DNA from 4 places in the Lysinibacillus sp. FSL W7-1291 genome. Region 1 is predicted to be linked to each of the others. Evidence: riboswitches for the same ligand, from Rfam matches in the RefSeq annotation. Region 1 holds a riboswitch; each other region holds the start of a gene.
What was found. A riboswitch is a leader RNA that binds a small molecule or an ion and turns the genes downstream of it on or off. The one in region 1 is predicted to bind cobalamin.
Positions count from the first base shown of each region.

Region 2: another riboswitch for cobalamin. It lies ahead of NST76_RS10450 (hypothetical protein); the one in region 1 lies ahead of NST76_RS13185 (energy-coupling factor ABC transporter permease).
Region 3: another riboswitch for cobalamin. It lies ahead of NST76_RS20295 (hypothetical protein); the one in region 1 lies ahead of NST76_RS13185 (energy-coupling factor ABC transporter permease).
Region 4: another riboswitch for cobalamin. It lies ahead of NST76_RS10465 (ABC transporter substrate-binding protein); the one in region 1 lies ahead of NST76_RS13185 (energy-coupling factor ABC transporter permease).

Region 1 is NZ_CP151994.1:2,716,305-2,724,525, reverse strand. It holds gene cbiQ (cobalt ECF transporter T component CbiQ) at 1-279, opposite strand, end outside; gene NST76_RS13190 (energy-coupling factor ABC transporter substrate-binding protein) at 286-558, opposite strand; gene NST76_RS13185 (energy-coupling factor ABC transporter permease) at 562-1,308, opposite strand; cobalamin riboswitch at 1,451-1,636, opposite strand; cobalamin riboswitch at 1,894-2,076, shown strand; gene NST76_RS13180 ((2Fe-2S) ferredoxin domain-containing protein) at 2,223-2,594, shown strand; gene cobJ (precorrin-3B C(17)-methyltransferase) at 2,599-4,266, shown strand; gene NST76_RS13170 (sirohydrochlorin chelatase) at 4,281-5,180, shown strand; gene cobK (precorrin-6A reductase) at 5,177-5,938, shown strand; gene NST76_RS13160 (precorrin-8X methylmutase) at 5,951-6,610, shown strand; gene NST76_RS13155 (cobalt-precorrin-5B (C(1))-methyltransferase) at 6,610-7,743, shown strand; gene cbiE (precorrin-6y C5,15-methyltransferase (decarboxylating) subunit CbiE) at 7,700-8,221, shown strand, end outside.
Region 2 is NZ_CP151994.1:2,125,737-2,133,957, reverse strand. It holds gene NST76_RS10460 (translation factor GTPase family protein) at 1-187, shown strand, start outside; gene NST76_RS10455 (hypothetical protein) at 264-569, shown strand; gene NST76_RS10450 (hypothetical protein) at 607-1,329, opposite strand; cobalamin riboswitch at 1,557-1,741, opposite strand; gene NST76_RS10445 (GNAT family N-acetyltransferase) at 2,063-2,416, opposite strand; gene NST76_RS10440 (8-oxo-dGTP diphosphatase) at 2,743-3,216, opposite strand; gene tnpA (IS200/IS605 family transposase) at 3,524-3,997, opposite strand; gene NST76_RS10430 (PH domain-containing protein) at 4,169-4,549, opposite strand; gene NST76_RS10425 (methyl-accepting chemotaxis protein) at 5,152-6,396, opposite strand; gene aspA (aspartate ammonia-lyase) at 6,571-7,989, opposite strand; gene NST76_RS10415 (NAD(P)-dependent oxidoreductase) at 8,144-8,221, opposite strand, start outside.
Region 3 is NZ_CP151994.1:4,179,882-4,188,102, forward strand. It holds gene NST76_RS20285 (tyrosine-protein phosphatase) at 1-361, opposite strand, end outside; gene NST76_RS20290 (ABC transporter substrate-binding protein) at 504-1,454, opposite strand; gene NST76_RS20295 (hypothetical protein) at 1,438-1,995, opposite strand; cobalamin riboswitch at 2,148-2,348, opposite strand; gene NST76_RS20300 (glutathione peroxidase) at 2,448-2,993, opposite strand; gene NST76_RS20305 (hypothetical protein) at 3,078-3,626, opposite strand; gene ytvI (sporulation integral membrane protein YtvI) at 3,717-4,775, shown strand; gene NST76_RS20315 (C40 family peptidase) at 4,970-6,103, opposite strand; gene NST76_RS20320 (AarF/UbiB family protein) at 6,952-8,221, opposite strand, start outside.
Region 4 is NZ_CP151994.1:2,134,248-2,142,468, reverse strand. It holds gene NST76_RS10490 (dihydrofolate reductase) at 1-12, opposite strand, end outside; gene NST76_RS10485 (alpha/beta hydrolase) at 174-1,091, shown strand; gene NST76_RS10480 (class I SAM-dependent rRNA methyltransferase) at 1,154-2,350, shown strand; gene NST76_RS10475 (S9 family peptidase) at 2,448-4,436, opposite strand; gene NST76_RS10470 (precorrin-3B methylase) at 4,508-5,185, opposite strand; gene NST76_RS10465 (ABC transporter substrate-binding protein) at 5,236-6,228, opposite strand; cobalamin riboswitch at 6,391-6,578, opposite strand; gene NST76_RS10460 (translation factor GTPase family protein) at 6,761-8,221, shown strand, end outside.

The DNA.
Region 1 (8,221 bases):
AGGTAATACATGAGTTGCTGGTGTGATTGACAGCAAGATGGATACAAGACTTGTTAGTAAGAAAAATCCAGGTAGCAATAATAACTTAACATAGTAGGTAAGCGGAATTTTTGCACCTAAAATGATAAAAGTACTCATTACAAAAAATGTAATGAGTGAAAGTCGTTCATCTCTCATGATGAGCGTTACGAGAAGTAGACCAATTGAAAATATCATTTTTTCTAGCGGATGAACGGACGCTAGCTTATTAAGATACGCATACTTATCAATGAGTAACATAACGGGTTAACCTTCTTTATGCTTGCCGCGCATATAGCCGATGAAGTAGCCAATAAAACCAGCTCCAATAGCTGCCTGTAGCACGAATAATAAGCTTTCAATTTCACCACTTGGTGGCTCCCATAAGCTTTCAAACCACGGTTCATATTCTGCATTGATTTCGCCAATGGCTGCTTCTGCCTCTCCATCAGCACCACCAAATTCTGCACCTTTTTGTATAAACAATGGGATGATAGCTAACAGCACAACAATCGCTAATAGTAATAAATTTCGTTTCATCTACTAATGTGCCTCCTTTGTTGAGAAAACACGCAACATTTTTAATTCGCTGACATTGTACTTTTTCAAGAAATTCATCACAATGACCGTTAAAATTCCTTCACTCACCGCTAACGGAATTTGAGTTAAGGCAAAAATACCTGCGAACTTTGTAAACGATGCCATAAAGCCGCCAACCTCTGAAGGGAAGGCTAATGCTAACTGTACAGAAGTCACAACATATGTACCTAAGTCACCAAGCATCGCAGCAAAAAAAACAGCTAGTGAAAATGACAACCCTATTTTTTGAGCCCCTTTAAAGACAAAGTAAGCAATAAATGGGCCTACAATCGCCATAGAGAAGGCGTTCGCTCCTAAAGTGGTAATCCCACCATGTGCTAATAATAAAGATTGGAATAATAAAACAATCGTTCCGATGACACTCATAGCTAGAGGTCCGAATAAAACCGTTCCAAGTCCAACACCAGTTGGGTGGGAGCAACTACCTGTAACCGAAGGGATTTTTAACGCCGACAGCACAAAAGCAAAGGCTCCTGAAAGACCTAAAAGCATTTTGGTTTCAGGGTTTTCTTCAATTGTTTTGCGAATGGAGCGCAATCCTAGAATAATAAATGGGATAGAGATGACCCACCAAAAAATAGCCCATTCGATTGGTAAAAAACCTTCCATGATATGCATAGCAAAGGCACGTTTTGGCACGAGTAAAAAGGCCAATAAAAAATAACTAAGTTTCCACCATGAAAATTTCAAAAGCTTTCCTCCTTACTAATAGATTTTTAGAATGTAGCGTGCGTAAATAAAAAAGCACTTCTCCGTTGTTGGAAAAGTGCATAGCTAAAAAAGCAAATAACATTCTCATCTGCTAAGCCGCACACCTATCCTCGTAGGCTGAAACGATCACATATTTTTCGGCAGGTCTCCTGGCTCTAGTTCAACACTTTATAGGTCTTCCCATCCGTTGGACAGTGACATGTTCTATAAAGCTCCCTAATACAGTGGCGGGACCGCGCCGGACTCAAACCGGCTTCCCTTTTAAGCAAAATGATAAGTATTTTACACCGAAAAAACATTAAGTTGTGAGATTTCACGACAAAGTGTAACATGATTTTCCATAAATATGCTATACTTTTTTTAAAAATATTTTCAATTGAAGGTCAATAGAGAAGATTCTGATAACTACTGAATTGTCATAAATAAGGAGATATTATAATTTTTATACCTGGTCTACACACAAAATTGATAAAATTGTCATAAATTTTTATAGAAATATTGAAATTTTAAAATAATGAGATATGATAGAGACAGTTTTCTATTCTATAAAGAAGATAATAAATTTCATATAAAACGTCGATAAGTGCTCGAATAACTCGAGATAATAGGGAAATTGGTGAAAATCCAATACAGCCCCCGCTACTGTAATAGCTGATGAAATCGCAAAGCCACTGGTGCAAACTTGGGAAGGTGCGATAGTAAAATGAAGCTTAAGTCAGGAAACCTGCTTATTTGATTGTGCATGCAAACTTTTCGGAGGGAGAAGTTGAAGCAAGAGCGAGTACCTGCATTTTATTTTATTCGTTTTTATTTGGCTTCTACAAAACCTTTACTCTTCGTAATTAGAGTAAAGGTTTTTCTTTTTCCAGAAAGCAAATGAGGGGAGACAGAAGATGACAACATGGAATTTAGAGGGGATGAAAACACATCTCTTTATTTGTAATGGTAGTAGCTGCATGAACAAAGGTGGGGAGGAAATTACCCTAGCTATTCGAGAAGAAATACAACAGCAAGCACTTGATCAAGAGATACATACAACAAGAACGCGCTGTAATGGACGATGCAAGGATGCTTGTGTGGTCATCGCCTATCCGCAAGGGAATTGGTATCGTGTACCATCAACAGAGCATGCTAGAACACTTGTACAAGATTTACATCATGAATCCTTATACAAAGAACATGTCTTTACACTTCGTGAAGGTACATTACAGCGTACAGCACAAACGACAGCCATTAAAGGGATCGAAAAGGTGAAAGAGGGGTAACAACATGGCGCAAAAAGGAAAAATTTTCGTAGTGGGCTTTGGACCTGGAGACTTTAAGCATATTACGACACGGGCGGTAGAGGCATTACAACAAAGTGATATGATCATAGGCTACAAAACCTACGTGGAGTTGATTCAAGATTTAGTCAGTGCGAAGTCGATTGTCAGTACTGGAATGACCGAAGAGGTGTCCCGTGCGCAGGAAGCGGTTCGCCAAGCAGAGGCTGGAAGCATTGTCTCAGTCATTTCAAGTGGTGATGCGGGTGTCTATGGTATGGCGGGATTAGTGTATGAGGTATTGATTGAGCTAGGCTGGACAGAAGCAACGGGGATTGAGGTAGAAATTGTCCCTGGTATTTCTGCCATCAATTCATGTGCTAGCTTACTTGGTGCCCCGATTATGCATGATGCCTGTACGATTAGTTTAAGTGACCATCTAACACCATGGAATTTAATTGCCAAGCGCGTCGAGGCAGCCGCTATGGCGGATTTTGTAATCGCTTTATACAACCCAAAAAGCGGTCGCCGAACAAGACAAATTGTCGAAGCACAGCGCATTCTCTTAGAATATCGTTCGCCTGACACACCAGTAGGACTTGTGAAAAGTGCTTACCGCGATCGTCAAGAAGTGACGATGACAACATTAGCCGAAATGCTGGAGCATGACATTGGAATGCTGACGACAGTCATTATTGGTAATTCGTCGACATTTTTCTATGACAATAAAATGATTACACCACGTGGCTATCAACGTAAATATACATTGGGTGAAGAAAAACAACCCTTACGTCCACATCAACGTTTACGTGAAGAAAATGAACCTTGGGCAATGAACCAAGAGACAGGGACTGCACGACAAGACTTTACAGCAGATCCTAATGCAGGGCGTTTTAATAAACCCAGTGTAGCCGCTACGCCAAAGTCAAAAAAAACAGCACTTGAAATGGCTACAGCGGCACTCGCAATGGTGAAAGGAACAAGTGCAGTCAAAGTAACGCCGAAACTTGTACAGCAAAAAATAGAATCCATTTTTGAATTAGCTGTAAGCCCAGGAGTGGTGAATAAGTTTTTCACACCTCAGCAAATGATGACGTTAGCAGAGGTCGTTGGGGAAGAGGGGACGATGGAATATACACCAGACCATCAAATCCATTTGAAAATCCCAACGACTGCCCCTGAACGTATTACGGAGAAATTACAGGAAGTAGGCTTTTTATTAGCGCCGATTGGTGATGTGCTATCCTTGAAGGCTTGTGATTTTTGCTATGGTGAAAAGGCCGATTCGATTCCCTATGCAGAAGAAATACAACAAAAATTAGGTGGAATGTCTTTGCCGAAAACATTAAATATCGGTTTTAACGGCTGTGGTATGGCCTGTTACAGGGCTGTATTTGATGATATTGGTATTGTCTATCGCAAAAGTAAATTTGATGTCTTTATTGGGGCGAAGCCAGTTGGTCGTACGGCCCATGCAGCACAGCCTGTTGTAGAAGGGTTGGAGCCTGAACAACTGATTCCACTAATTACAGATATTATTGAAGAATATAAAGCAAATGCTCACCCAAATGAACGTTTATTTAAATATTTTAAACGTGTGAAAAAGATATTGCATTTTACGTATCAAGATATGTCTTCCAAAATAAAAGTAGAGCCAGCTCCGTGCGGCGACTAGTGAGGAGAAAAGAGATGAAAGCTATTTTATTTGTCGGCCATGGGAGCCGTTTAGCAGCAGGAAATGATGAGGTACGTACATTTATTGAACAAATGACACCGCGTATTGATGCACAATTTTTAGTGGAAACATGTTTCCTAGAATTTGCTTCACCGAACATCGAAGAAGGCATTACGAATTGTGTGAAGAAAGGGGCTACAGAGGTTCATGTAATTCCGATTATTTTACTTCATGCAGGCCATTCAAAGCTGCATATTCCAGCAGAGATCGAGCATGCGCGTGAGCATTATCCGAACATTACATTTACCTATGGTCAAACCATTGGCATTCATGATGAAATATTTACGATTTTACAAGATCGTCTAGCGGAAATTGGTTTTCATTCAGAACAAGAGCAACAAGATACAGCCATTTTATTGATTGCACGAGGTGGCAGTGATCCATCTGCAAATGGTGATTTTTATAAAATTACACGACTTTTATGGGAAAAATTACCTGTTAAATATGTGGAAAGTGCATTTATGGGCGTAACAGATCCACGTGTTGAAGAAGGTATTGAACGCTGTGTTAAATTAGGTGCGAAAAAAATCATCATGCTCCCATACTTTTTATTCACAGGTATTTTAATGGAACGTATGAATGATATGTGTGTGAAGTTTAATGAACAATATCCAGATTGTACTGTTCAAATTGCCAATTATTTTGGCTACCATGAACGTTTACAAAATGTTTTATTAGAGCGTATTGAACAAGCGATAAATGGTACATCTACAGGCATGCAAGATTTAGAAAATTATCGTGCCTATGCGGCAGTTCATGGACATGCCCATCATCACCATCATCATGATCACGATCATGGACACGACCACCATCACGACCATGACCACCACCATGAAGAGGAGCCAGTAAAATGATTTTCATGTTAGCAGGGACGAGTGATGCAAGGGATCTAGCCCTTGCCCTGCAAAGCGCAGGACATGCGGTAACAGCTACCGTCGTGACTGATTCGGCAGCCTCTAGTCTTGCTGACGTTGGCCTACCACATTTAATAGGTCGACTGACAGCTGAGGAAATGGCAGCCATCATAACAGAGCAAGGCTATCAAATGGTGGTTGATGCCTCTCATCCATTTGCTGAGGAAGCTTCTAAAAATGCAATGGCAGCGGCCGAACAGGCACAAGTTCCTTATATTCGCTATGAGCGTGCCCATGAACACTATGCGCATCCTCTCATTACAATAGTGAAGGATTATGAGGAGGCAGCCCAATTAGCGGCAGAAAAGCGTGGTGTCATCATGCTGACAACAGGCAGCAAAACACTTGCTACTTTTACAAAGGTTTTACAAGGCTTAGAAAATACGAGAGTAATTGCTCGCATGCTTCCGCGACTGGACAATATGGAAAAATGTGAGGCACTTGGTGTGGCACAACGAGATATTGTAGCTATTCAAGGTCCGTTTTCAAAGGAATTAAATGAAGCATTGTTTCGTCAATATGGAGTAACTTTGATGATCACCAAAGAAAGCGGTAAAGTTGGCTCAGTTGATGAGAAGCTTGAGGCAGCTCTTGCCTGTCATATTGAAACGATTCTTATTGCAAGACCAACCATTCAATATGGCCAACAATATTCAACATTTGAAGAAATATTACAGGCTGTACAACATACACTTTAGGAGGCATTATCCATGGATTTTAAAACAGATTTCAAACCATTAACGGTAGACCCAGATAAAATTTACGATTATAGTTTCTCGATTATTGCAGAGGAAATGGGCGATCATGATTTTTCAGAGGACGAGTGGAAGATTGTGCGCCGTATTATCCATGCTTCGGCGGATTTTGAGCTAGGTCGCAGTGTCATCATTACACCTGATGCAATTGAAGCGGGGATTAAGTCCATTCTTGCCGGACGACATGTCATTGCAGATGTTCAAATGATTGAAAGTGGCTCTGGTAAAAAACGTTTCCAAAAGCATGGTGGCGATTTACATTGTTATATAGCGGATGAAGATGTCGCAGTAGAAGCGAAAAAACAAAATACAACTCGTGCCATCATTTCCATGCAAAAGGCTACAAAATTACATGAAGGTGGGATTTATGCAATTGGTAATGCGCCAACTGCCTTACTAGAATTGATTCGTTTAATTAAAGAAGGCTTAGCAAAACCAGATTTAATTATCGGTATGCCTGTCGGTTTCGTGTCAGCAGCCGAGTCAAAAGAAGAATTGCTGAAACTCGAAGGGATTCCGTACATTACCAATGTTGGTCGTAAAGGCGGTAGTACAGTGACGGTTGCCGCGTTAAATGCCATTTCACTATTAGCGGATGAACAGGCGAAAAAATAATGGAGCGGAAGCCAAAAAAGGATCCCAAGGACATGCGTCACGGTTATACAACGGGAGCCTGTGCAACTGCGGTAACAAAGGCTGCATTGCTCGCTCTGATTACAAAGGAAGAGCAGGAGACGAGTACCATTCATTTACCGATTGGTCGAGATGCAACCTTTACAATTGAAAAATGCATATTTGAAGAAAATGCTGTCAGCTGTGAAACGATTAAGGATGCTGGTGATGATCCTGATGCGACCCATCAGGCGCTTATTGTTGGCACAGTGAGCTGGGCTGATACACCTGGAATTCATTTAGATGGAGGGATTGGGGTCGGGCGTGTTACAAAGCCTGGCTTACCAGTGCCTGTTGGCGAGGCAGCCATTAATCCTGTACCACGTAAAATGATTCATAGCACGGTTCAAGGGGTATTAGACGAATTTCACATTACACGAGGCGTGAACGTAGTGATTTCCGTACCTAAAGGAGAAGAAATCGCTAAAAAAACGTTAAATGGACGACTTGGTATACTTGGAGGCATCTCAATTTTAGGCACAAGGGGAACCGTCGTGCCTTTTTCGAGTTCTGCGTATATGGCAAGTATTGTACAAGCCATTAGTGTAGCTAAAGAAGCTGGTTGTGAGCATTTAGTGGTAACGACAGGCGGTCGCAGCGAAAAATTTGCGATGAAACAATACCCCGATTTACCAGAAGAGTCTTTTATTGAAATGGGCGACTTTGTCGGCTTTACTTTAAAACATTGTAAGCGACTCGGTATCAAACAAGTTTCTCTTGTCGGTATGATGGGGAAATTTTCTAAGGTGGCACAAGGTGTCATGATGGTTCATTCCAAAAGTGCACCAATCGATTTTAACTTTTTAGCACAACTTGCAGAGGATACAGGAGCAGATGGAGAAACAATAGCGCAAGTACGTGAGGCAAATACAGCGTCACAAGTAGGTGAAATCATGATGGAGAAGGGCTATGATGCATTCTTTCATCATTTATGTGAGGCGTGCTGTTATTCCTCTATCCATCATATAAAAGGTGGTTTAACACTTTCCACATCGATTTATTCGATGCAGGGACAATTATTAGGAAGGGCTGATGACATTGCATCGATCGATGAAATTGATTGGGATCGGGGATAACGGATTAGCAAGCTTATTTCCCCAATACCTCGAGTGGATTGAAGACTGTGAGGTACTTGTTGGTGGTGAGCGAGTACTGGATTTTTTCCCGAACTTTACAGGTGAAAAAATCAGCATTAAAGGGGGACTTTCAGCACTTGTTGAAAGATTATCTAAGGAAACAAGAAATACGGTAATCCTTGCCACTGGCGACCCATTATTTTATGGCATTGGGGGCTATCTAGCTAAAAAGCTAGATATTGAGGTTTATCCATATATGAGTTCTGTTCAGCTGGCCTTTGCGAAGATGGGAGAAAGCTGGCAGGATGCCTATGTCACAAGTATTCATGGACGACCAATGAAAGGCTTGGCACAGCGTATCGATGGGAAGAAGAAAGTAGCGCTTTTAACGGATGCTGATAATAGCCCCAATGCGCTCGCTCGTTATTTAAAGCATTTTGGTATGACAGAATACCGAGCGTTTGTTGCAGAAAATTTA
Region 2 (8,221 bases), 590 kb from region 1:
TAAGGGCGCACTCACACTCCAATTTGATGGCTATGATGTATGCCATAATGCAGAGGAAATTATTTCGCACATGGGCTACGATAAAAATGCCGACCCAGAATACAGCTCCTCCAGCATCTTTTGTGCGAAGGGCAAAGGATATTCTGTTCCTTGGCACGAAGCACAAGCAGCCATGCATTGTCTGTAAGTAGGTGATCCTGCCCGCGCGAAGCCGTTTGCTTGCGCGGGTGTTTACTTGCTTTGAGCGAGAATATTTACCCTGTTTGCGCGAGTATTCCTTGCTGGAGCGAGAGTATTTCATCTCCTTCCGCGAGTATTCCCCGCTCGAACGAGAGTATTTCATCTCCTTCCGCGAGTATTCGCTGCTCGAACGAGAGTATTTCATCTCCTTTCGCGAGTATTCCCTGCTCGAACGAGAGTATTTCATCTCCTTCCGCGAGTATTCGCTGCTTGAGCGAGAGTATTTCATCTGCTTCCGCGAGTATTCGCTGCTCGAACGAGAGTATTTCATCTGCTTCCGCGAGTATTCCCTGCTCGAACGAGAGTATTTACCCCCTCCCTTCAAATAAATAAAAACAAGCCCTCCGTTTGATGGAGGGCTTGAGTTTATAATGCACCTACTGCTTTCTTTGTAGGACTGTGCACAAGGTATGCAGGCTCGACAATCACGTAGTCATGCGTGTTTGTGAAATCAACTAGCACTTTACCAGGATAACTTTTTAAAATTTGCAGTTGATCAATTAATTGCAGCAATAGCTCGTGACCGTTGCCGCGTGGATGCCAGTTGAAATGGTAATCATTTAATGCCTGAACCGCTTCAATAAATTGGGCATATTCCTGCTGCACAAAGGCTATTAACTTATCATGTTGAGGCGCTAAATCGTGGATATATGTTTCATAAAAACGCATCACAATCGAGCATAATACATCATTGACACGCGCTGCACTTAAAACAGGCTTTGGCTCCAGTGACAGGCGGTCAAGGTTGGGCTTGGCACGTGTGGAATCAATGCGTGTAATTAAATGGTATGACTCCCCGTTAACCTCATAGACAATCGGGTTAGTCGGCATATACATCATAAAGCTATTGGTCTTCGTTTTCAGTTGATCGGTTACCGCTGCCTTCGCGAAAAGATGCCCGTCCACATCCCCATTTTGTATCCAAATAATTTCTTTATTATATAAAATTTGGTCAAAGAAGCGATCATTGCGGATCAGCTTCGTTGCTAATAATTGGTCAATCAATGATTCGACCGCCATTCTTGTTTTCGCTTTCTTGGCAACTTCTGTGCGTGGCTGCTTACAAATGTTCATATCTAAAGAAGTCATACATGCATCCCCTTTGCGTACATAATGTCAAAACAAAAAGGACTTCCTACCATTTTTGAGGAAATCCTTCGCTTATCTTCGTTCATCACCTAATGCCAAACAAACCCTAAGTATGTGTAAATGAGCCCGATTGCGAACCCCTTCATTTACTTTGGGCGTTTGACGTACCGTGACGAACAGAGCATTCTGTTTTGTCAACATGCCACCTCCTATTCCTCGTAGGTTACTGGTGTGTACTCGTAACAGGCAGGTATCCTGACTCATGGTCATTGCCACTTTTCTCCTTCCCATCATTTGACAGTGGTTGCTGAAAAGTCGCTCACATTTACAGTTGCGGGACAGTGTCGGATTCGCACCGACTTCCCTTTTAAGCAAATTGCACGCAATTTACACCTATTACTACACGCTATTCAGTTGGTAAGGAAATTTGCGAAAATTCTCTATTCCTTAGCTAATCATTGTAAAGTATTGTATGTCCAAAGTCAATTTATGCTAAAAAATACTAATTATTTCAAAATAATTCCATGTAAAATGGATGCATAGAATACTAGGTTTTCCTCATGTCACACTGAGCATCACTTTAATTGCTTTCTGTAAAATGATAATAAAGTTATTTCTAATCAAAAAATACAAAAATTATATTATAAGAAGGCTCTTTAAAGTTGTTTAAATCTTGTTCAACTAGCCCCGTTATTTCAACAACTTCTTGAAATCAATTCTTGTGTAGGTTTTATTATAGGTAAGAGATAGGTTCGTAACCGTGTTTGCTAATTAACTTTATCATGTTGGAATTTTCTATCGGGTCAACACTCACAAATATTTCAGAATGTCCTAAACTCTTTGCAATATTTTCTCTATACCTCATTAAGTCTGAACCTATACCATTACCACGATAATCCTCTTTTACATATAGGTCACTTAATTTAGGAAGCAAAGTACCTTTTAATTTAAGAACTCCAAAACCTAATATAAGTGCGTCTTGTTCAGCAATTACCAAATATAATTCCTTTTTTGCAAATTGCTTTAAATAATTCGTGAATAGATCTTTATTATTTCTACTATCATAAACCCGATAAGTCGTTTTCATTCGCTAATCTGATTATGTAGTTCATGGTTACTGCCACTTCCCTATTCTTTAATAAATCACTATTATAAAATTTCTTCTTCAACAATATGCACCGTTCGTTAAATAAACAAAAGGACGGTCAAGCACCTTTTATTTTAGAATTTTCTCTAGCTATTCTTAATCCCTCTCTACCATTTAGATATTGAAAGTTAAACTATTTAACAAAGTGGGTAAATTTAAGCCCCATTATTTATTCTTCACATATATATGTATTGAACTGACCTCGATGTTATTGAAAAGCGACTGCTCTATTGAACGATTGCCCCCTGTCAGTCCAATAACAAGTTTTAGGTGTGACGTATAGTAACTTTCCCTTCTTTATTTTCTTCGTGGTTCCATTCAACTTGAATCTCAAATGTTCCATCTTGAAAAAATAAAGGAAATCTTCTCCGTATCGATGGCTGCATAGGAAGTTTATATGCGTTCTCTATATCTACCCAAACCGCTTTCCCCTCTGGAGCATCTTTCAAGAGTTCACCCTCGAAATCCTTTGTTATGTAATTAAATATCATATATCTATCTTTTGCGACTGGATTAACATATTCATAAAGCCCTTTATAAATAAGGTTTCTAACTTCTAACCCCGTTTCTTCTTTTACTTCTCTGATAGCACTTTCTACAATACTTTCAGGAAATTCAACTTTACCACCCGGTGGAATAAAACCTTTGAAATGGTCGTGCTGTCTATCCAGAAGTAAAACCTTCTCTTCACTTTGAATCATACACACCGTCCATATTTTATAATTAATAGAATTACTCATAATTCACTCCATCTTTTTTAAATAAATATTACCATATATGTGTCCTTCTTAGTTAAACAACTTCATTATCTCTTAACACCTTCTCTACATTATGTGCCTGTTTCGTAATCGGAACTGGAATCCCTTACACCCTTCACAAGGTAATTTCCTCATCTATATCATCCTTTCTTTGCACAATCAGAACCACCAGTATAACTGGTGGTTTGCTCTGCGCGTGAAACGCTGGGGTACTGGCCCATGTCTAAAGACATTTCGAATGGTCTGCCAACCGCACTCCGTTTTCACACAAACCGCTAAAGCGGCTTACTTATTTTTTCTTTCTCTTGATTTCTTCTCCTGTGAATGGATCAATGAATTCTTTCATCGTCATTTGATCTTGCAGGATATCTTCTTGTAATTGATTTTTTATATACCCTTGTATCTTTTTCTTATTTCGGCCGACTGTGTCCACATAGTATCCTCGACACCAGAATTGACGATTACCGTATTTATACTTTAAATTCGCATGTCGGTCGAAAATCATTAGACTACTCTTCCCTTTTAAATAACCCATGAACGCAGATACACTCAATTTCGGTGGAATACTTACCAACATATGAATGTGGTCAGGACAGGCTGTTGCCTCTATGATTTCTACATCTTTTCTTTCACATAATTGGCGCAATATTCTTCCAACATCTGCTTTAATTTGACCATAAATAATCTGCCTTCTATACTTTGGCGCAAAAACGATATGATACTTACAATTCCACGTTGTATGTGCTAAACTTTTATTATCCATTTATGGTGGCTCCTTTCGTACGAAGTCGGTTGACTAGACCTGACTTTATTGTACGTTTGGAGTTTTTTTATTGTCCATAGCTAAAAGCTTTGGAACCCCCTGCATAGCAGGGGGTTTTCAAAGCACACAACAAAAAAGCCTCGCATAAATGCGGGCTTTTAGTACCATACATTACGTCCCCAAAACATACTGCGCTAAAACACTTTGCACTTTGTAAATATTCGTCGCCTTGTTGAAGTTTTTTTGAATCGGTAACGAACTGCCTGACACCCATATTTTGAGCTCTGCATCTAAATCAAATGTCCCGGCTGTTTCTACTGAAAAATGAACGATATTTTTATAGGGGATGGAATGATATTCGGTTTTCTTGCCAGTCACCCCTTGCTTATCGATAAGGATTAATCGTTTATTCGTAAAAATAAACGTGTCTCTTATAATTTTATAGGCATTTTTGATTGTTTCGTTTGGAATCAATAAATCACGGACCTCCTCCTGTAATTTTTCTAAATTCACCTCGCTCGCATTGCCGATTAATCCATCAAATAAGCCCATCTCCTGGCCCCTTTCATTGTCATTTATTTAATGTATTACAAAGAAGATAGCGCTACGACAGGAAATAATGGTTTTATTGAGTCTATAAAGGCGAAGCATTGCACGTAATCATAGGCTCTCTACTAGCATTTGTTTAGGCTGTGATGAAGAGAGGAAGCTGATTAAGGTTAGCATCTCTTTTGGTAAGGTAAATAGCGATTTTTTTAAAGAGGATGGGAATGAAGAATCACTCAAATTATTCCAAGAAGCGATGGCAACAGCTGCCAAAATGAAGGTGTTGTCAATATGGTGTAAATAGAGGATACGGCTAGAAACAAATATGGCTATCACCTTTGGTAAGGTGAAAAAGGACAAATCAGTAGCTGAATGTAGGTTAAGGTTACGCATACAATCTACGTGATCTCTAAGGATTTCACTAAGAAATTAATTACGTTGGTCCGCCAATAAAAAACACTTCCCATTCTAATGACAGGAAGTGCATTTCAAATTACTTATCTATCGCCTGAAACCACCTTTGTGCATAGCTATCTGTGGAGGCAAAATCATCTTGTTCTTAGATAACTATTCAGGGCTAAAAAACCTTGAAAATATGTTTTTCTTGCTTAAACCTGAAATTGATTTGTTAGCTTTTGTAAATTATCAGCTTGTACGCTTAAATCCTGTGTCACATGATTGACAGCTTGCATTGAGGCTGTTTGTTCATCCATTGAATGTAAAACAGCCTCTGTATAATGCGATAGCTTACCCATACCATTAGCAATCGTTGTCACAGTGGAAGCTACTTCATTGGCACTGCTAGAAAGCTGTTCAGCTGTTGTTGAAATATCCTCAAGCTGGCTCGTCATTTGACTAACATGCTGTGAAATCGTGCCAAAGGATTTTGTTGCTTCATCAATGACATAGACACCCTGCTGAACATTTTTTAAATCCTCCTCCACTGAGGATGCTACCTGTTTCGTGTCAGTTTCAATGCCCACTACTAAGTCCACGATTTGTGCAGCAGAATGCTTGGATTGCTCTGCTAATTGACGCACTTCCTCTGCCACAACTGCAAAGCCTTTCCCATGTTCTCCAGCTCGAGCTGCTTCAATGGCGGCATTCAATGCCAATAAATTCGTTTGGTCCGTAATAGCTGTAATCATCTCAGTCATCGATTTAATATCTGTCATTTTATTGGATAATTGCTGCATGAGTCCGCTCGTTTTTTCGGTTGAAGAAGAAATAAATTTCATTTGTTCCTTCGCCACATGTAAAATATTCGCTCCATTTCCTGCAATCTCATTGGCATCTTTTGCATGATCAAACACATCCTGAGTGGCTTCCGTAATTCGTCCGATTCCATCGACAGTTTCTTGCATAGCATTAGCACTATCATTGGCAGATTGTGCCGCTTGCTTCAAGCCCTCTGACGTTTTCTCCATTTGTTGATCGACTTCTTCCACAGCTACCGTAATTTCATTCGTACTTGCGGATAATTCTTCGATGCTTGCTGATAAATCTGTAGAGCTGTGCGCAATTTTTTGTGTCATTGTGCGTAATTGTTCCTGCATCTCTAAAAAGGATTGCGCTAGCTGAGAAATCTCACTCTTGTCACGAACCTCGATGACAACTGTATCTAATTGGCCTGCCGTAATACCCTGTGCAGCCTCTGTTAATTGTTTGATAGGCTGTATCACTTTGTAATGAACATATACGGTGTAAGCTAATGTAATGGCTATTCCTACGATGGTTAATACAGTCGAAAGCCATTCTAATGTCGTTACATTGGCTAAATCAATAAAGAGAATAATAATCATTAAGACATTTAAAACTGCAAAGCCAAGTAAACTCTTTTTTCGTAAACTCATTCCAAATTCCCCCAACTAAAATATGTCTTCCATACCATTATTATAGTTGAAAAATCCTAAAAATCATAAGGATACGCTCTCTTTTATAAGAACAAAGACACAAGCCTATTGATGATTGCATAAAAAAAGACTATAGACAGCTCGTAAAGCATGTCTACAGTCTTGATGTTGGAATTATTTTAAATTCATGATACTAGAGCCAGCAATACCTGGGTGTGTCATTTCATATGGATCTAATATTAAGTCTAATTGTTCGTTTGTTAAGACACCTTCTTCAATGCAAAGCTCACGAATAGAACGACCTGTTAGAATTGCTTCACGCGCAAGACGTGCTGCTACTTCATAGCCAATATGTGGGTTGACAGCCGTTAGTACCCCTACACTTTTCTCTACGTATTCTTTCATGCGTTCTTCATTTGCTTCGATGTCTTTTAAGCAATTTTCCGTAAACGCACGGAAAACATTATTCATAATGCTAATGGACTGAATTAAGTTAAACACTAAAACAGGCTCCATTACGTTTAATTCTAATTGTCCAGCTTCAGATGCTAGTGAAATCGTATGGTCATTACCAATCACTTGGAAGGCAACTTGGTTCAGTACCTCTGGCATAACTGGGTTGACTTTACCTGGCATAATCGAAGATCCTGGTTGACGAGCTGGTAAAAGGATTTCTCCTAAGCCTGCACGAGGACCTGAAGCCATTAAACGTAAGTCATTAGCGATTTTAGACATATTAATCATACAGATTTTTAAAGCGCCTGATACTTCTGTATAAGCATCTGTATTTTGTGTTGCATCCACTAAATGTGTCGCACCTTTTAATGGTAAACCAGAAATTTCAGCAAGATGCTCATCAACGGATTTAATGTAATCTGGGAAGGCATTTAAACCTGTTCCAACAGCCGTTGCACCCATGTTCACGTCATATAAATTTGGACGTGTTTGACGAATGCGTACGATATCACGGTTAATCACGCGGCAATAAGCTTCAAACTCTTGTCCTAAGCGAATTGGCACGGCATCCTGTAAATGCGTACGACCCATTTTAATGACATGTGCAAATTGCTCTGCTTTTTGATGGAAAACCGATTGCATATAATCCATCGTTACTAATAATTCATCTATTAAATTTAAAACAGCGATATGAATAGCTGTTGGGAACGCATCATTTGTTGATTGGGACATATTAACATGACTGTTTGGGCTTACTGTGTGATAGTCACCTTTTTCTTTCCCTAAGATTTCTAGGGCACGGTTGGCGATGACTTCATTAGCATTCATATTGATGGATGTACCTGCTCCACCTTGGATTGGGTCTACAAGAAATTCTGCATCCCATTTGCCATCAATTACTTCTTGTGCTGCTTCGACAATTGCCTCACCAATTTCTTTTGATAATAGGTGTACTTCCATATTACTTAAAGCCGCTGCTTTCTTCACAATCCCCATCGCTTTAATAAGTGAAGAGTGAATTGTGTAGCCTGTAATTGGGAAGTTTTCCGTTGCACGTAATGTTTGAATTCCGTAATAAGCCTCTGCTGGTAATACGCGCTCACCTAAAAAATCTTTTTCTATACGTTGTGTTGACATCATTGTCGTCTCCTTTTATGTAATACTCACACTTGATAGTAGCTAATAAAAGTCGTATTGTAAACAGTCATTTTTCTGTAAACGAAAAAAATCCTTCAAAAAAGCAAAGAAATCGCTAAAAACCGAGCGCATTTCCTACGCTCGGTTGCCTTTATTATTTATTCGATGTCACTGTAAAACGGCTATTTACATGCTGTGGATTTTCTAATTCATCTACGACAGCAACCGCATA
Region 3 (8,221 bases), 1.5 Mb from region 1:
TCTGTGCATAAAAATCTCGGAACATTTCGGGGCTTACTGCTTTATAAAAATCTCTACCACCAGCATTTGTAGGCATTTCAAATGTATGATTGCCCTTCGCTGGTATTTGAATATATTGAGCGTGTGAGAACATAGGGTTAGGATTATGGTGTGCCTCATTATTATCACGATAATCAAAAATGGTTTTAATCCCTAATGTTTCAAATAGCTCTTTATCCGCCAACGTCATTTTCCCAAGAGCCGCTGAGCGGTAAAATAAACCGTTCTTGACAATGCGCCCATCCCTTGTCCTATATCCCCCCATATCTCGAAAATTATAAACTGCCTCAAATGGAATTATCTTTGTCTCTAACTGTTCCAATTACTACACCTCCTAAAATTATCGAGCACTCTTACTTTTATTTTATAGAACTAACTCAATTAATTCCAATTTTCACACTAGGAAATAACAACCCACATAAAAATGGCTAGCTGTCAGTATACAGCTAGCCTTGAATGGTTTCTTATTTAAATAACTCTGGATAGACAGCCTTTGCTACTAGTTCTACGGCTTCCCCAATACGTGGGCCAGGTCGATTAGAGATATCTGTATCAAGAGTCTGTACTGCTTTATTTTGAACTGCTGTCACTGTATTCCATCCATCACGTGCAAGTATTTCACCTATTGGATCCTCTGTGTAGTTTACTGTCGTTAAAATAACATCTGGGTTTTTCACTATGACATCTTCCTCAGAAACTTGTGCCCAGCTGCTCAAGTCAGAAAAAACATTCTTAACATTGGCTGCATCTAGTATTTCTTGCTGGAAAGTACCAGAGCCTGCTGTATAAATATCGGGCTTAGGACTAATTTCTAAATAAACATTTTTCGGTGCTTTTACTTCCTTCACCTTTGCTTTAACGTCAGCTAATTTCGCTTTAATCTCTTCGTTTACTTCATTTCCTTTATCTGCAACACCCATTACAGCTGCGATCTGTTCGATGTCACCATAAACATCATCGAATGTAGCTGCTGATTGAATAACAAACACTTTGATTCCAGCATCTTCAAGTGGTTTCATTGCTTCCTTATCACCAATCGTATAAGCTATAACAACATCTGGCTTCAACGCTATGATTCGTTCACTGTTAAAATTCACAGAATCAGAAACCCGTTCAATTTTCTGTGCTTCCTCTGGGTAAGTATCATACTCAGTTGCTCCTACGATTTTATCACCAACACCTAGAGCAAATAAAATTTCTGTATTACTTGGTTGCAATGATACAACTGTTTTTGGTACTTCTTTAAACTCTATTTCTACACCGCGATCATCTGTCACTTTGTAGTTTGTTTGCTCTGTTTGTTGTGTATCCTGTGAAGCGTCTTTATTTTTAGTATCTACTGAAGTACCACAACCTGCTAAAATCATTGCAAGGAAGAGTACTGTTAGCCATTGAACATTAAATAATTTCTTCATTATTATTCTCCTTTTTCTTTTTCATCGGATATGATTTACTAATAAATGATATTTCAGCTATCCCTGCTTGTTGATTCATAAAGACAGCCATAACGAAGCACACATTGGCTAATAGGCCTAAATAATCAAAAAGAATAGCTGGAACCTCTCGTTCTTCCGATACTTTGTGTAATGTACGATATGATTTTTTTGCTTCACTACGGCAAAGATGTAGAGCAGCGGCAGCCTCTGTACCTTGAGGTAAGACAAAGTTTTGTATCTCTTCCTTCACATGACGAACATAAAAATCATAGCGCTCACTTAACCAAGCAAGATCCTCTTCTGTTACAGCTAGTTTTCCACGAACCGAGCCATTGACATGGTAGGCCATAGGTAAAATAATCATTAAATCTTCTACAACAGCTTGTACATCCTCTTTCTTAACTGCAGCTAAAGCAACTCCCAAATGCGTAGTCAGACTGTCTGTTCGAATCTCAAAATCAACCGTCGAAGCTTTTTCACGCATAAATGGATAACAAGAATAACGTGCATCTTTTTTCACTTGCGATCCCCCCACTTTTCATTATGAAAATTCTTGCATAAAAAAACGCCGCTCCTTTACGCAAAGGAACGACGAAAATAACATAATAATGGCCAAATTAACATGACATAGCCTATGTATTTGCCGTATATCCTCCTAGCTTCCGAGAAGTTTTTATACGTTCAAACAAAGGTCGGTCTCCTGGCTTGTACAGTTCATTACATAAAAAACGAATGTGTGATAAAGTACCTTCCCATCTCTGTTAAGACAGTGGTAAACCTTTATACTAGCTGTACTTACAGTTGCGGAAACAGCTTCGGTTTTTCACCGAATTCCCGATTATGCTTGTTAGCACCTTTATTCTGCAAGAATAATTCACTTGTAAAGCAGTTTATCATATATTAATAGGAAAAAATAGCTGTGCTTTGAATGGATCGTCACCATTTCTAAAGAATAAGATAAACAAAACTGTTTTATAGTATAGTTTCAATTGCCTGTTCAATATCAAGTTGTGAATCTGTTGGTTCAAAGCGTGCAACGGTCTTGCCGTTAGCATCTACTAAAAACTTTGTAAAGTTCCAGCGAATATTACGACCATCTAAAAAGTTAGGGGCAAGTTGAACAATTGCCTCAGCAAGCATTTTTTCCTGCATGCTCGCCTTGCCAAACTCTCGAAAATCCACTTCATGTTTTAAATAATTGAATAATGGGTGGGTAGTCTCTCCATTTACTTGTACAAGCTCAAAAATTGGGAAGGTAACGCCATAATTCACTTTACAAAGATGCGTAGTCTCCTCGCCATCTTCAGGATTTTGATGACCAAATTGATCGCAAGGAAATCCTAGAACGACAAAATTATCTTTCCCATATTTATCATACATTTTTTGTAAGTCATCAAATTGATATGTAAATCGGCATTGATTCGCCGTATTGACAATTAGCATCGTTTTTCCACGATATGTTTCCATGGATAAAATTTCACCATTAGGTTTTCGTACTAAATAATTATAAATGCTCATGTCTTAACCCCTTTTATTTTTTCATTTATTATAGTTGACTATTCAATAATTTACCAAATAATTTGCACAAAAAACACCATCTCGTTACGTTGAACGGATGGCTGACTTATACTTCTGTTTAGATTTAACGTCCTGCTCTTCATTAATTAAACGATGGGCAATGTCTAATAACTTTATGTCACTTGTCTCGTCATATAGCTTTTTAAAAGATACAATAATATCATGGCGAATGTGAGTCGGATGCTTCTCATCTAAACAAGTTTGAAATCTCTTTGCTAAATAAGACACCACTAAGTCACTTTGTACTTGACCTGCTAGCCCAATTTTCCAAATAGCTTGTAATGCATTTCGAGCTGTAACGGATCGTTCATCATAAGTCACAGCCCAAATCTTTAAAAAATCCTCCAATACCCTTTCTTCTGGGTCACTTTTTGCGGCTAAGGCGCATAAAATTTGTGCAGCACGTGCACGTGCATGACCATCTTTGTATGTAAGTGCTTGTACAAGCTGTTCCCAGACTGCATATGTCCAATCTACGGGTTCCTGCAGAATTTTTATTAGTTCCTCGTAAGATTCAATATCGCGGTCATGCTCTGTTAGATTATTAAAAAGTTGCAAAATCTCTTTCTCCATAATTTATCCCTACCTTTATTGTTTCAGAACGTAATAAAATTTGATTTATGGTACACTTAACTTAATTTTTTTCTCAAAGAAGGTGAGTTTATGAATAAATTTAATGCTAGGAAAATGATTTTCCGATTGATTGTGATTCTTTCTCTACTTGTAGCTGCCTATTTTGTAATCCCTGTATCCATGCCTATAATACTTGCTGGTGTCAGTGCATTTTTCTTAGAACCCATTGTTATGTTCTTTAAAAGGCGATGGAAAATGTCAAGGAAAATTGTAGTTGCTTTTATATACATAGTGAGTGTTATTGTTATCTCTATTATTTGCTATATATCCATTACACAAATTATGTCGCAAATAATTATATTGTCAAAGCAAGCTCCCTATTATATTTCCAAGCTATCAGATATGTGGCTTCATATGCAAGAAAATATTTCTAAATACACAGAGGACTTTCCACCTGAAGTAAGTGCTTCGCTTCAAAAAACCACTATGGATTTCATAAAGAAAGTTGAAGAATCCTTTTTAAGCTTCTTTAATTATAACAAAGTTTCAGCATTCTTTTCAGAGATTCCAAGCCTATTTATCAGTCTTCTCGTTTATATGATTGCTTTATTCCTATTTATGCTTGATTTGCCCAAATTAAAGGAAATCACTTATAAATATTTAAAGCCTAACACAGCAAAGAAAATAAAAATCATCTTAAATCGTTTAAAAGATGCAACATTCGGTTATATGAAGGCACACTTATTTGTAAGCTTTATCATAGGTGGCGTCACACTTATTGGATTACTATTAATCCAACCGAAATATGCAGTTACGATGACCATTATTATTTGGTTAATAGATATCGTTCCTTTCCTAGGGTCCATTATTATATTAGCCCCATGGGGACTATACCATCTATTAATGGGAAACACAGCTATCGCTGTAAAATTATTCATCTTAGCTGCTATTTTACTTATTATTCGTCGTGTCGTCGAGCCTAAACTAATGGGCGACCACATTGGCTTATCCACTTTGCCAACATTAATTGCCATGTTCATTGGTCTACAGTTATTTGGTATCATCGGTTTACTCGTTGGCCCATTTGTTATCATTTTCTTTATTGCCTTAAAAGAGACAGGTGTCATTAAGCTAAATTTTAAAATTTAATGCAAAGTCATTACGCTTCGAGCTTACCTCTAATGCTCCTCTTAAACCACTGGAAATGCAAAATAAGTGTTCATCTCTCCTCGACAAAGGAGGTAGATGAACACTAAAGCAAAATAAAAAAGGTCATCTTTGTATATTTTTTCTCTACAAAGATGACCTTTTCATCATGTCAATCGTCTATTAAATATAGAGGCTTATTGAATACGACCAAAGCCTACTAAGTATTGATTCCACCAATCAAGTGATTCAATTACGATACCATTGTTTTGAGCATCGATCATTGTGTTGTTCCCTAAGTAAATACCTACGTGAGCTACACCAGAACCATAGCTGAAGAATACTAAGTCTCCAACACGTGCTTCACTTGCTGAGATACGTTGAGTTGCTAAATACTGCTGTGATGCTGTACGTGGTAAAGAAACACCTGCTTGTTTGTATGACCACTGTACAAGACCTGAACAGTCAAAGCCTGTCGATGGGTTACTACCACCCCAGACATATGGACGTCCTAGGAATTGTTTAGCTGTTGAAATAGCATCTCCTGAAGAAGCCGTACCAGCTCCTGAGCCCATAACAATTTTTTGTGGCACGCCGCCATCATTATTTTGAGTTGCTTGTACAACTGGAGTTGCTGCTTGTAGCGCACGTAAACGGGCTGCTTCTTCTTCAGCTGCTTTACGCTCTGCCTCTAAACGTTCTTCTTCTTGTTTCGTTGCAATTTGAGCTTTTAATGCAAGTGATTTCGCTTCATTTTCAGCCTTTTTCACTTCCATTTCGCTTTCCTTTTGTTGAAGCTCTTGGAATTGCTTTTGAAGCTCTTTTTGTTTTTCATCTAATATAGCTTTTTGTTGCTCTAAGCTTGCTTTATCTGCTTCCTGTTGATCTACCAATTCTTGGTCAGCATCCATTAATGTTTTGACCGCTACGACACGATCCATTAAATCGGCAAAGCTTTTTGCTTCAAGAACGACATTTAAATAAACGCCTACAGTATTATCTTGTGCTTGGTATGCAGCCATACGCTCACTTAAAATTTTAGAACGTTGCTCGATACGTTTTTGTGTTTCAACAATACTAGCATCCACTTCTTTAATATCAGCTTGTACCTGTTTAAATATTTTCACCTTTGCGTCGATCTCTTGTTGTAACTTTGTTAATTCTTCTTGTAATTTTTTAACTTGTGCATCAATTTCAGCCTTTTTCTCAATCATTTGTTGAGAAGTTTCTTCGGCATGTACTTCTGTTGGTTGAATTGTATTAAATAATAAGCCGCCAGCTAGTGCTAATGCTAGCACCATCGACTTACGCCATTTATTGCGCTTACCCACTGATTTTCATTCCCCTTCATCTGTCAATTTCGCTCTAGATATTCTATGTAATCACTTGAACGATTCTATTTTAATCAAATGTTCTTATATTTATTTTAGCCTTTTAAAGTTTAGCATTTTCGGCATAACTTTTATACTATTTCATGTCTATTTAATACATTAGTAAAACTCGAAATATTTCTGTAATATTTGCAAGAAAACTACTTTATTCTACAAAACGCCTAATTTATTCTATCTAATGTCGATATTAGCTGATTCAACATTAGACCTACACATCACTTTGTAATGTTTTTGTAATATTTTATTCAAATATTTCAATGAAAAAGGTAGGGAATCAATCCCTACCTACTAATGTTTGAAAAAAAACCACCAATAGAATTTTCGCGAAAAGTGAAAATGGATTTCCGTTGCAGGCTACTTGCTTTCCTGTGGGCGAGCGCCGAGCCGCTTCCTCCGCTATCGCTCTGTGCAGGGGCTCGCCTGACTCGCTATCCCACGGGAGTCAAGTAGCCTTCCCATAAAAATGTTTCTTTTTAGTTAAGATTTTCCAATAAAGTGAAGGGTATTCACTACTCTTTATGGAGGGGTGTTGTCACTCAGCACTTCTCCACATTGAAAATAAGGGCCTCTCCTTTCTCTAAGAAGACAAATAATGGGCTAATTTGTTTACTACGGCTCGTATGAAAGATAGGGAAAAGACACTTTTGAACATGGTTGATTAGAGCGAACGCAGTGAGCAAAGCGGCTCATAAGACGCCCCCTGGAAAAGGCGCTGGCGGAACCCCCCACCCGTCTCTGCCGTTGACATCACCTTTTTCAACAACATGAGGTAGGGAATCAATCCCTACCTACTGCTTCATCGATCTCAGTGCTTGTATAGATAATCTCACTAACAAAATTGCACATAAAAATAAACCTAAATAAGCGGCTGTGTTTAAATATACCGCATACGAATCATGAATAAATTGTGAGATGGCTAAAAGAGCGACAGATATAATGCCAAATGTTATCCCTACTAGAAGCAGAACAAATCGAGAAAACAGATGTGTGATAAAACGTGCATTATGTTCATCCGAGAATATATCATGATGTAAAATGATTTTCCCACTTTCAACCCGTTGAATGAGTTGATCTACCCTTCTTGGCATTTTTCGCAAAGTGGGAATCAGCATGGATAGTTCCTCCTGCAGTCGCTCTTTTGTTGCCATCGGTTCTTTAAATGGCTTTAGGAAAGACGCACGCATATATGTAGCAGAAAAATCCTTTGCCTCTGTAAATATATCGAAACGTTGATCAATGACCCGTAATGTGCCATCTAGCGTCACCAAGGACCGGAGAGCCAATCCTACAGCAGGATAAAATGCAAGTCCAAAATCTCTTACCACTGTAAAGAGCGCATGGATCAATTCTTCAGTTGGTATGCGATCAACATAGGAGATTTTTAATAAAATTTGATCGATGGCCTGCTCCATTCTTGCGCGTTCTGCATGATCAGCATTTTCCACTAATAATGTTAGGCCATCATATAACACGCTTGAATCATTAAGCTGAATGCCCATCAAAAATAGCTTTAAGCCTTCTTGCTGTGTAGCTCCTAATCGTCCAACGGCTCCAAAATCGAGCAAAACGGGTGTGCCATCCGATTCATCGATATGAATATTACCTGGATGTGGATCTGCATGAAAAATACCTGAGAATAGCATTTGCTCAAAGAAAGAATATAATACCGTTTTGGCAAAGTGCCTACGATCAATAGATAAACGTTTGAATTCTGATGCCCCATCCGCCACACTTTGTCCACGAATATATTCCATCACAATGATATTCTCATTACTATACGCTGTATAAATTTTAGGAATTCGCACCTTATAATCACTTTTGGCTAGCGCATTCTTTACCTGTAATGTGTTACGCACTTCAATATCTAAATGAATTTCCTCACGTAGTCCATCGGCAAACCCACCCGCTAACTCCCGAAAGCCTAATGACTCTGCCCAAGTCGATTTTGTTGAAAGCCAATTAGCAAATTCCTCTAAAATTTCAAGATCATCACGCATAATCCCTTTTACTTCTGGGCGCAATAGCTTGACGACAACCTCTTCATAATTTTTGAGTCGT
Region 4 (8,221 bases), 580 kb from region 1:
TAAAGAAATCATACTGTCCCTCCAAATACTTTCATCTTTTTTATTATAAACATAATGAGCGTATTTCACCTCATTTATGAATGAATTTTCTTTTTATAAAATTAAATCCTAGTAAAATTATATGAATAGTTTATAATAGAGATATCCAACGTCACGATAAAGGAATGATGAAGATGACTACTTTAAGAAAAGAAGCTGTTCATTATATTGAAGCCCAGCATACGGGCATACCTTATTACCAAGTTACCCCACAGGAAGCAAGAGCAATGCGCACAGCTACGCTTTGGCAATCACCACACAGACCAAAGCTAGCATCCATCAAAGATTACAATATTACGGTGCGAGATGGAGCTGCCATTACACTTCGTCTCTATACGCCTGTCCTTGACAAAACATTACCTGTCATTGTTTATTACCATGGTGGTGGCTGGGTTTACGGCAATTTAGAGTCTGTCGATGCAGGCTGTCAGCTATTAGCAGACCAAGCACAGGCGATTGTCGTATCAGTAGACTATCGTTTAGCACCAGAATACCCCTTCCCAACTCCCTTATATGATGCCTACGATAGCTTAGTATGGGTGTCTGAGCATATCAAAGCCTTTGGTGGAGATGTCAATCGCTTAACTGTTGCTGGGGACAGTGCAGGTGGAAATTTAGCTACCGTTGTTGCTTACTTAACTACTACATTGGGTGGTCCAGCGTTACAAGCTCAAGCACTAATCTATCCCGTGACAAATGTCGACTTTACAACGGAATCCTATCAGCTTTTTGGTGAAAACTACGGCTTAGATGCACAGGGCATGCAGTGGTTCTCTCAGCATTATACAGATGAAGCAAACTTTACAAACCCGCTCGTGTCCCCTCTTCAGCTAGAGAATGTTCGTAACATGCCTAAAACAATCATCATAGCTGCTGAGGCTGATGTTCTCTATGATGAAGGACTAAGCTATGCAGAAAAACTAAAAGCTGGTGGCGTTGCAGTAGAACATGTCACAATGCCAGGTCTAATTCATAGTTATTTCAGTAAAATGAATTATTTTGAAGATGCCACAAACGAAACGGTGGCAAAAATTGTGGAATTCTTGAAATAAGTTTGGCTATCCAGCTCAAACAGTGCGATAATAGAGCAAAACGTTTTTTAAAGGATGACATGATGACACAAACAATGACATTACAAATACAACTGCCCTATTCTGAGCAATTAAAAAAAGGCTATCCACTTATTTCAAAGGATGCGGTCGATGCAAGACGCCTACCTTCTGAGCAAGGTACGCTTCTCAAGCTCATGGATCACCATAATCGTTTTATTGGTACAGGATACTACGGTATTCAAAATAAAGGGATTGGCTGGGTGCTAACAACTGATGTGAACGAAACCATCGATAAGACTTTTTTCATGAAAAAATTCAAAAAAGCCATCGACAATCGTGCAGCATTTTTCAACAATGAAAACACAACAGCCTTTCGTGTATTTAATGGTGAAGGAGATGGCATCGGCGGTCTCACGATTGACTTTTTTAATGGCTACTACATGGTGAGCTGGTATAGTGAGGGCATTTACTCCTTGAAAGATGTCGTATATGAGGCGCTTGCTGAGACGGTGAACTACCAAGCTATTTATGAGAAAAAACGCTTTGATAGCAAAGGGCAGTATATTGAACAGGATGATTTTGTGACGGGCACGCCTGGTGAATTTCCAATCATGGTGAAGGAAAATGGTATGACATACGCAGTTCATTTAAACGACGGAGCGATGACGGGGATTTTCCTAGATCAACGCGAGGTACGTTTGGCTATTCGTGAGCGTTATGCAAACCATACAAACATGCTTAATACATTCTCCTATACAGGAGCATTTTCAGTGGCAGCTGCTCTAGGAGGCGCCATGAAAACAACAAGTGTGGATGTAGCTAAACGCAGTCTTGCCAAAACCATTGAGCAATTCAGTGTGAATCAAATTGATTATGAAGCACAGGATATTAAAGTAATGGACGTTTTCCATTATTTTAAATATGCGCAGCGTCACGCCTTACAATTTGATCTTGTTGTATTAGACCCACCTAGCTTTGCCCGTACGAGGCAAATGACATTTTCAACAGCAAAGGACTACCCTAAATTACTGAAGGATGCCATTGCTATTACCGCTAAAAATGGCATCATTGTCGCTTCCACAAATAATGCTAGCTTTGGGATGAAAAAGTTCAAAGGCTTTATTGACCAAGCATTTAAAGAAACCCGTACACGCTATAAAATTGTAGAGGAATACGGTTTACCAAAGGATTTCCGTGTTTCACGTGAATACCCTGAATTTAATTATTTGAAGGTCGTCTTTATTCAAAAAATGGACTAACAGGAATTCAAGACAGAATCATTTCTTTATGATTCTGTCTTTTTATATAAAAAAGTGACCTAAGAAATTCATTTCTTAAGTCACCTCTGAATACTACTTATAGATAGTTCACAAACCAATCGCGAATATATTCAAGTCGATTGATTCTTAAAGTTGGTTTTCCGCTCCTTGACAGTTCATGATTGGACTCAGGGAAGCGCACGAATTTTGTTTCTTTTTTACGATGCTTTAAGGCGATAAATAATTGCTCCGCCTGCTCAATTGGACAGCGATAGTCTTTTTCAGCGTGTAAAATGAGCAATGGTGTTTCGATATTATTGACATATTTCAGCGGTGAATGATGCCAAAGCTTTTCGATATCGTCAAGTCCCGCAAGAATTTGCCAATCTGTAAAGTAATACCCAATATCACTGACACCGTAAAAGCTAATCCAGTTCGAAATAGAGCGCTGCGTCACAGCTGCTTTAAAGCGATTCGTCTGGCCAACAATCCAGTTGGTCATAAAGCCGCCATAGCTCCCACCTGTCACTCCAAGACGGTCTGCATCAATAAAATCATAGTGCTCCAGCACATAGTCCACAGCCGCCATTAGATCCTCATAATCATTGCCACCATAATCACCACGCACTGCATCAACAAACGTTTGACCATAGCCATGACTGCCACGTGGGTTCGTATATAGCACCGCAAATCCTTGTGCAGCTAGAATTTGGAACTCATTAAAATAAGTATTGGCATACATCGCATGTGGCCCGCCATGAATTTCAAGCACTAGAGGATATTTTTTCCCTTCCTCATAACCAACTGGCTTCATGATCCAACCATTTACCTTCCAGCCCTCTGCTCCCTCAAATTCAATGGCTTCTGGAACAGCTAATGCTCTCGTCTTTAAAAATTCTTCATTGATGGACGTCAGCTGTTCTTTTTCACCCGTTTTTAGGTTGACGAAAAATAAATCGCCAGGATTCGTCGTTGTACTAATGGCTACGACTGCTTGATCATGTTGTGCATCAAGTGAAAAACCATAGACATATTGATCATCGTGAATAGCTGGATAGATTTCACCATCTATATTTCCGAAATAAATCGCAGCATTACCGTGATCTGTTACTTGGAAGTAGAAGCTATGATTATCATTCAACCATTGAACACGTGGTGACACCACACCTTGAAGAAAATCGCCGATTGCAAAATCCCCAATAGGGGCGTCAAATTCACTTGTTACACATGTCAGCAGATTTTGTTGCAAATCATAGAGCCATAGCTTTGCTTGTGTAGCATTTTCAAATTCTCTTTCACTACCTATGAAAGAGATGAAGCGACTGTTTGGAGACCATGACGTTTGGTAATACATACCTGTTCCCTCTGTTAACGGACGCGCTTGCTTTGTTTCTACATCTAATAAATAGATATCGCTCTTAAATGAAAAATCTGTATCCTCTGCTACATCAGCTAAGTACGTCATATATTGACCATCAGGTGACCATGTACCAAGATGGACATGATTGTTTCCTTTCGTCACTTGCTCTAACTCGCCCGATTCTAAATGGACGATCGCAATTTGACTAAACTGCTCCATATCCAAAAAACCTGCAGCATCCGATTTATGTTTCATCTTGTCTATTTCTAGAGGCTTTAGTTCTTTTTCTTCTTTCTTTTCATCCGTTACCTTATCCAAAATCGTTTCATCTTTACCTAGCTTGATAGAAAAGGCCATTTTCTTGCCGCATGGTGACCACACAGGTGATGTCACACCATTTTTACAATATGTCACCTGCTTTGCCTCTCCGCCTGCTTTTGAAAGAACATAAATTTGCGACTTGCCTGTTCTAGTGGATAAAAACGCAACTTGACTACCATCAGGTGACCATATAGGAGAACTTATTCTATCCTCCCCAAATGTCCATTGCTGTGGTGTTTTGTTCTTCAGGTTTATGTAAAACAAATTCGAGACATAATCTTTTTTCTTCTCATCAACACGTGTCTCAACATAAACTACCTCAGTCCCGTCAGGTGAGAGCTGTGGATCGGCTACTGATTTCAAGTGGTAAAGATCTTCTGGTTGAATCCCTTGTTTCGATGTCATGTTCTTGCTCCTTTGTATTGTCATTTTCTGTACTCTACTACAATACTTCGACACCCTAAGTAATATTCCTGCTAGTTAATTGATTTTTTTACTAATTCCCAATATTCGGTTGATTTTGTTCTGCGATAAAATTTAAAAAAGGGTTCATTCGGACGAGCATGTTCCTTATAAAGGTTCATCATTTGTAGCAAAAAATCTTCAATGTGCTCGACACCTACCTTTTTCGCAAATAACATGCCCGCCTGCGCCTTTGCCCCCATCGGTACAGCGCCTAAATAAACATCAAAGCTCTCCTGCTGATAAACGAGTCCAATATCATCATAGACTGCATTGTAGCAGGCTGACGCACAGCCATTGATGTTAACACGTACTCTTGCAGGTACCTCGATCCCCTCTAAAGCATGATAAAGCTGTTCGGTTATCGGAGCAGCCTCCATCTTTTCACCATCACAAAAATCACAGGCCTTCATCGCGATGATGGGTCCTGATGGTGCAACATAAAGACCCACTTCTCGTAAGGCTTGCATAGCCTCTGTCACGGCACTCGTTGGAATGGACACTAAAATACTATAGGAGGCCGAATACTTAATCGCCCCCTTTTCGCCAGCAATCTCTGCTATTTTTTGAAATTGTGCAGGCGTATAATGCTTATTAATAATACCCGGGCTGACAGCTAAGCGTGTAAATTCGCCATGACGATTAAGTGTTTCAAATGTTTGATCTGGTACGTTTTTCTGAAATGCATTCATTGATATCGCTCCTTATGAAAAAGGAGCTAGCACAATGCTAGCTCGGAATTTTAAAAGTTATCAGGATAGAAGCCCTTCGCTAAAATTTCAATAGCCTCTGCCGCACGAACGCCTTCAGACGCAGCTGACAGTGGCAGGATGACAAAGCGATCATTTTTAACAGCTTCCATCTCCTTTAATGCTGGATCATTTTTTAAGAATTGAATCTTTTGTTCGGCCGTTGTTTCACCATAATCGATCACGACAACTACCTCGGGATTACGGTCTACCGCATCTTCCTTCGACACGGTTGTCCAGCCTGATTCCACATCACCAAAAATATTTTGACCACCAGCGATTGACACTAGTTCATTCATAAAGTTTTGACCAGCTGTAAAGACATCCTTTTCACCGCTATCAAATACGAGAACACGTAATTTCTCACTATCTTTTGGTAATTTAGCTTGAATTGCCTCCACATCTTGCGTCATTTGCTCAATTAAGGCTTCTCCACGATCCTCAATACGGAAAATTTTTGCGATATTACGAATATCAGTGAAAATATCCTCTAGTGTTGGCTTTGTCATATTGGAAGCCGTATGTAAATACGTATGAATGCCTAACTCCTCAAGCTCTTCCGGTGTTCCAACACCCTTTTCACCAAAGCCACTCTTCCAGCCTGCATATAAGAAATCAGCCTCGGCATCAATTACTTGCTCCTTCGTTGGGTATTGATCAGAAAGCACAGGCACTTTATCGTATGCTTCTTGTAGGGGCTCGTAGATTTTATCATCTAAGTAAGCTGTGCCTACCATGGAATCCTCTAAGCCTAGCGCTAGCATAATCTCTGTCACATGCTGATTTAAACTAATCGCTTTTGTAGGTGCTTCCTTATATGTTTGAGTTGTTTCATTATTGTCAATGGTTACTTCCGTTGCTGCCTCAGATGGCTCAACCTTCTCATCTTGCGTTGCTGATTCAGGTTTGTCCTTTGCATTACAAGCCCCTAAAACAGCGACCAAGGCAATGACCATCACCAGCCATAAACTTTTCCATTTCTTCATGTCCTTTTCTCCTTTGTTGTTCATCTATAGAAAGAAATCAAAGACTTCTTTGCTACCAGGATTCGTGGGAAGGGCATAAAAAAACCCTCTTGTCGCCAAGAGAGTAGCATAGTGAAAAAACGGTACATTACCTTTATCACTATCCCCATCCTCGTGGTTCTTAGTCAAAAAACACATACTGGCAGGTATCCTGGCTTAGGTTCATCATCTATACGCCTTCCCATAGTTAAACTACAGTGGCATGCTGTACAGACTCCCCATTTACAGTTGCGGGACAGCATCGGAATTGCACCGATTTCCCTTTTAAGCAAATGACAAATGCCATTTGCACCAATACGTTCTATAATGGTTAATACTATTGATAGACTAGCAGAAGAAAATTTGTAGCTCAATCAGTAGTATGTTGCTAAATATATAATCATCATTATATTAGCACTATTTCGACAAAAATACGAACTATTTTACAAGAAATATATAGGCTAGTATTCTGTTACAATGAAAAGATAGCTATAGATAGAAACGAGGATATGTTATGTACAAAACAATTGGTGTACTTGCGCATGTGGATGCAGGTAAAACAACCTTCTCTGAGCAAGTACTTTTTCATACACAAAGCATTCAAGCTCGTGGTCGAGTGGATCATCAGGATACCTTTCTCGATCATCATGAGCTAGAGCGCAAGCGTGGTATTACCATTTTTGCCGAGCAAGGTCGCATGAACATAGGCGACGATACATACACGTTGATTGATACACCAGGGCATGTCGACTTCTCCCCTGAGATGGAGCGCGCCATTCGTGTGATGGATTATGCCATTATTATCATTAGTGCGGTCGAGGGCGTACAGGGTCATACGGAAACCGTGTGGCAGCTTTTACGCAAATACCATGTCCCAACATTCTTCTTTATCAATAAAATTGATCGCGAAGGAGCCAATGTGGAGGCCGTTATGACACAGCTCCGCAAGGATTGTTCCCAGCAGGTGCTGTTCGTCGATGAACCGCTTCGTACTGATTATGTTTCAAGCAGCATCATGGAATGGTTGGCTGAGCGTAATGAAGAGCTGCTCGATGCCTTTTTGAATGAGTCATTGGAGCATGAGCAATGTCTTACTCAGCTACAGACCATGATTCAAAAGGAATGTGCCTTCCTCTGCTTTACAGGGTCTGCCCTAAAGGATGAGGGCATCAAGGAATTGCTTGCCCAGCTCCCTCTATTAACAGACACCCATTTTGAAGTGAATGCACCGTTTGAGGGGGAGGTTTTTAAAATTCGTCATGACGGCCACCAGCGTTTAACATTTATGAAGGCTATCAAGGGCGTTTTACATGTTCGGGATGAATTTTCGTTTGAAGAAGTGACAGAAAAAGTGACTGAAATTCGCCTCTATAATGGCAGTCGCTTTGATACCGTCCAAAAGGTTGAAGCGGGAGAGATTTTTGCTGTTAAAGGACTTAGTCAGGCCAATATTGGAGACCGCATCGGCACTACTATGCTGTCACAGCCCTATGAGCTTGTCCCAACGCTACAGGCAAAGGTTCAATATGAGGGCCATCAGCATATCAAGGAAGTGTTACAAATTTTCCGTTTACTAGAAGCAGAAGAGCCTTCCTTACGTGTGGTTTGGCAGGAAAAGTTCCAGGAAATCCATGTGCACATTATGGGCGTTATTCAGTTGGAGGTACTGATAGAAGTGTTAATGAAGCGTTTTTCATTAACGGTCTCCTTTGGCGAGCCCCAAATTTTATATATGGAAACCATTGTGACGACGGTGACAGGCTATGGTCATTTTGAGCCCCTCAAGCATTATGCAGAAGTTCATTTACTAATGGAGCCCAATCCGCGAGGAGTAGGTAATACATTTAGCAATGCCTGCCATGCGGATCATTTATCGGTAGGCAACCAACGCCTTGTTGAAAAGCACCTGTTTGAGCGTGATCACCATGGCTTACTCACAGGCTTCCCTCTGACAGATGTTCATTTTACACTGCTA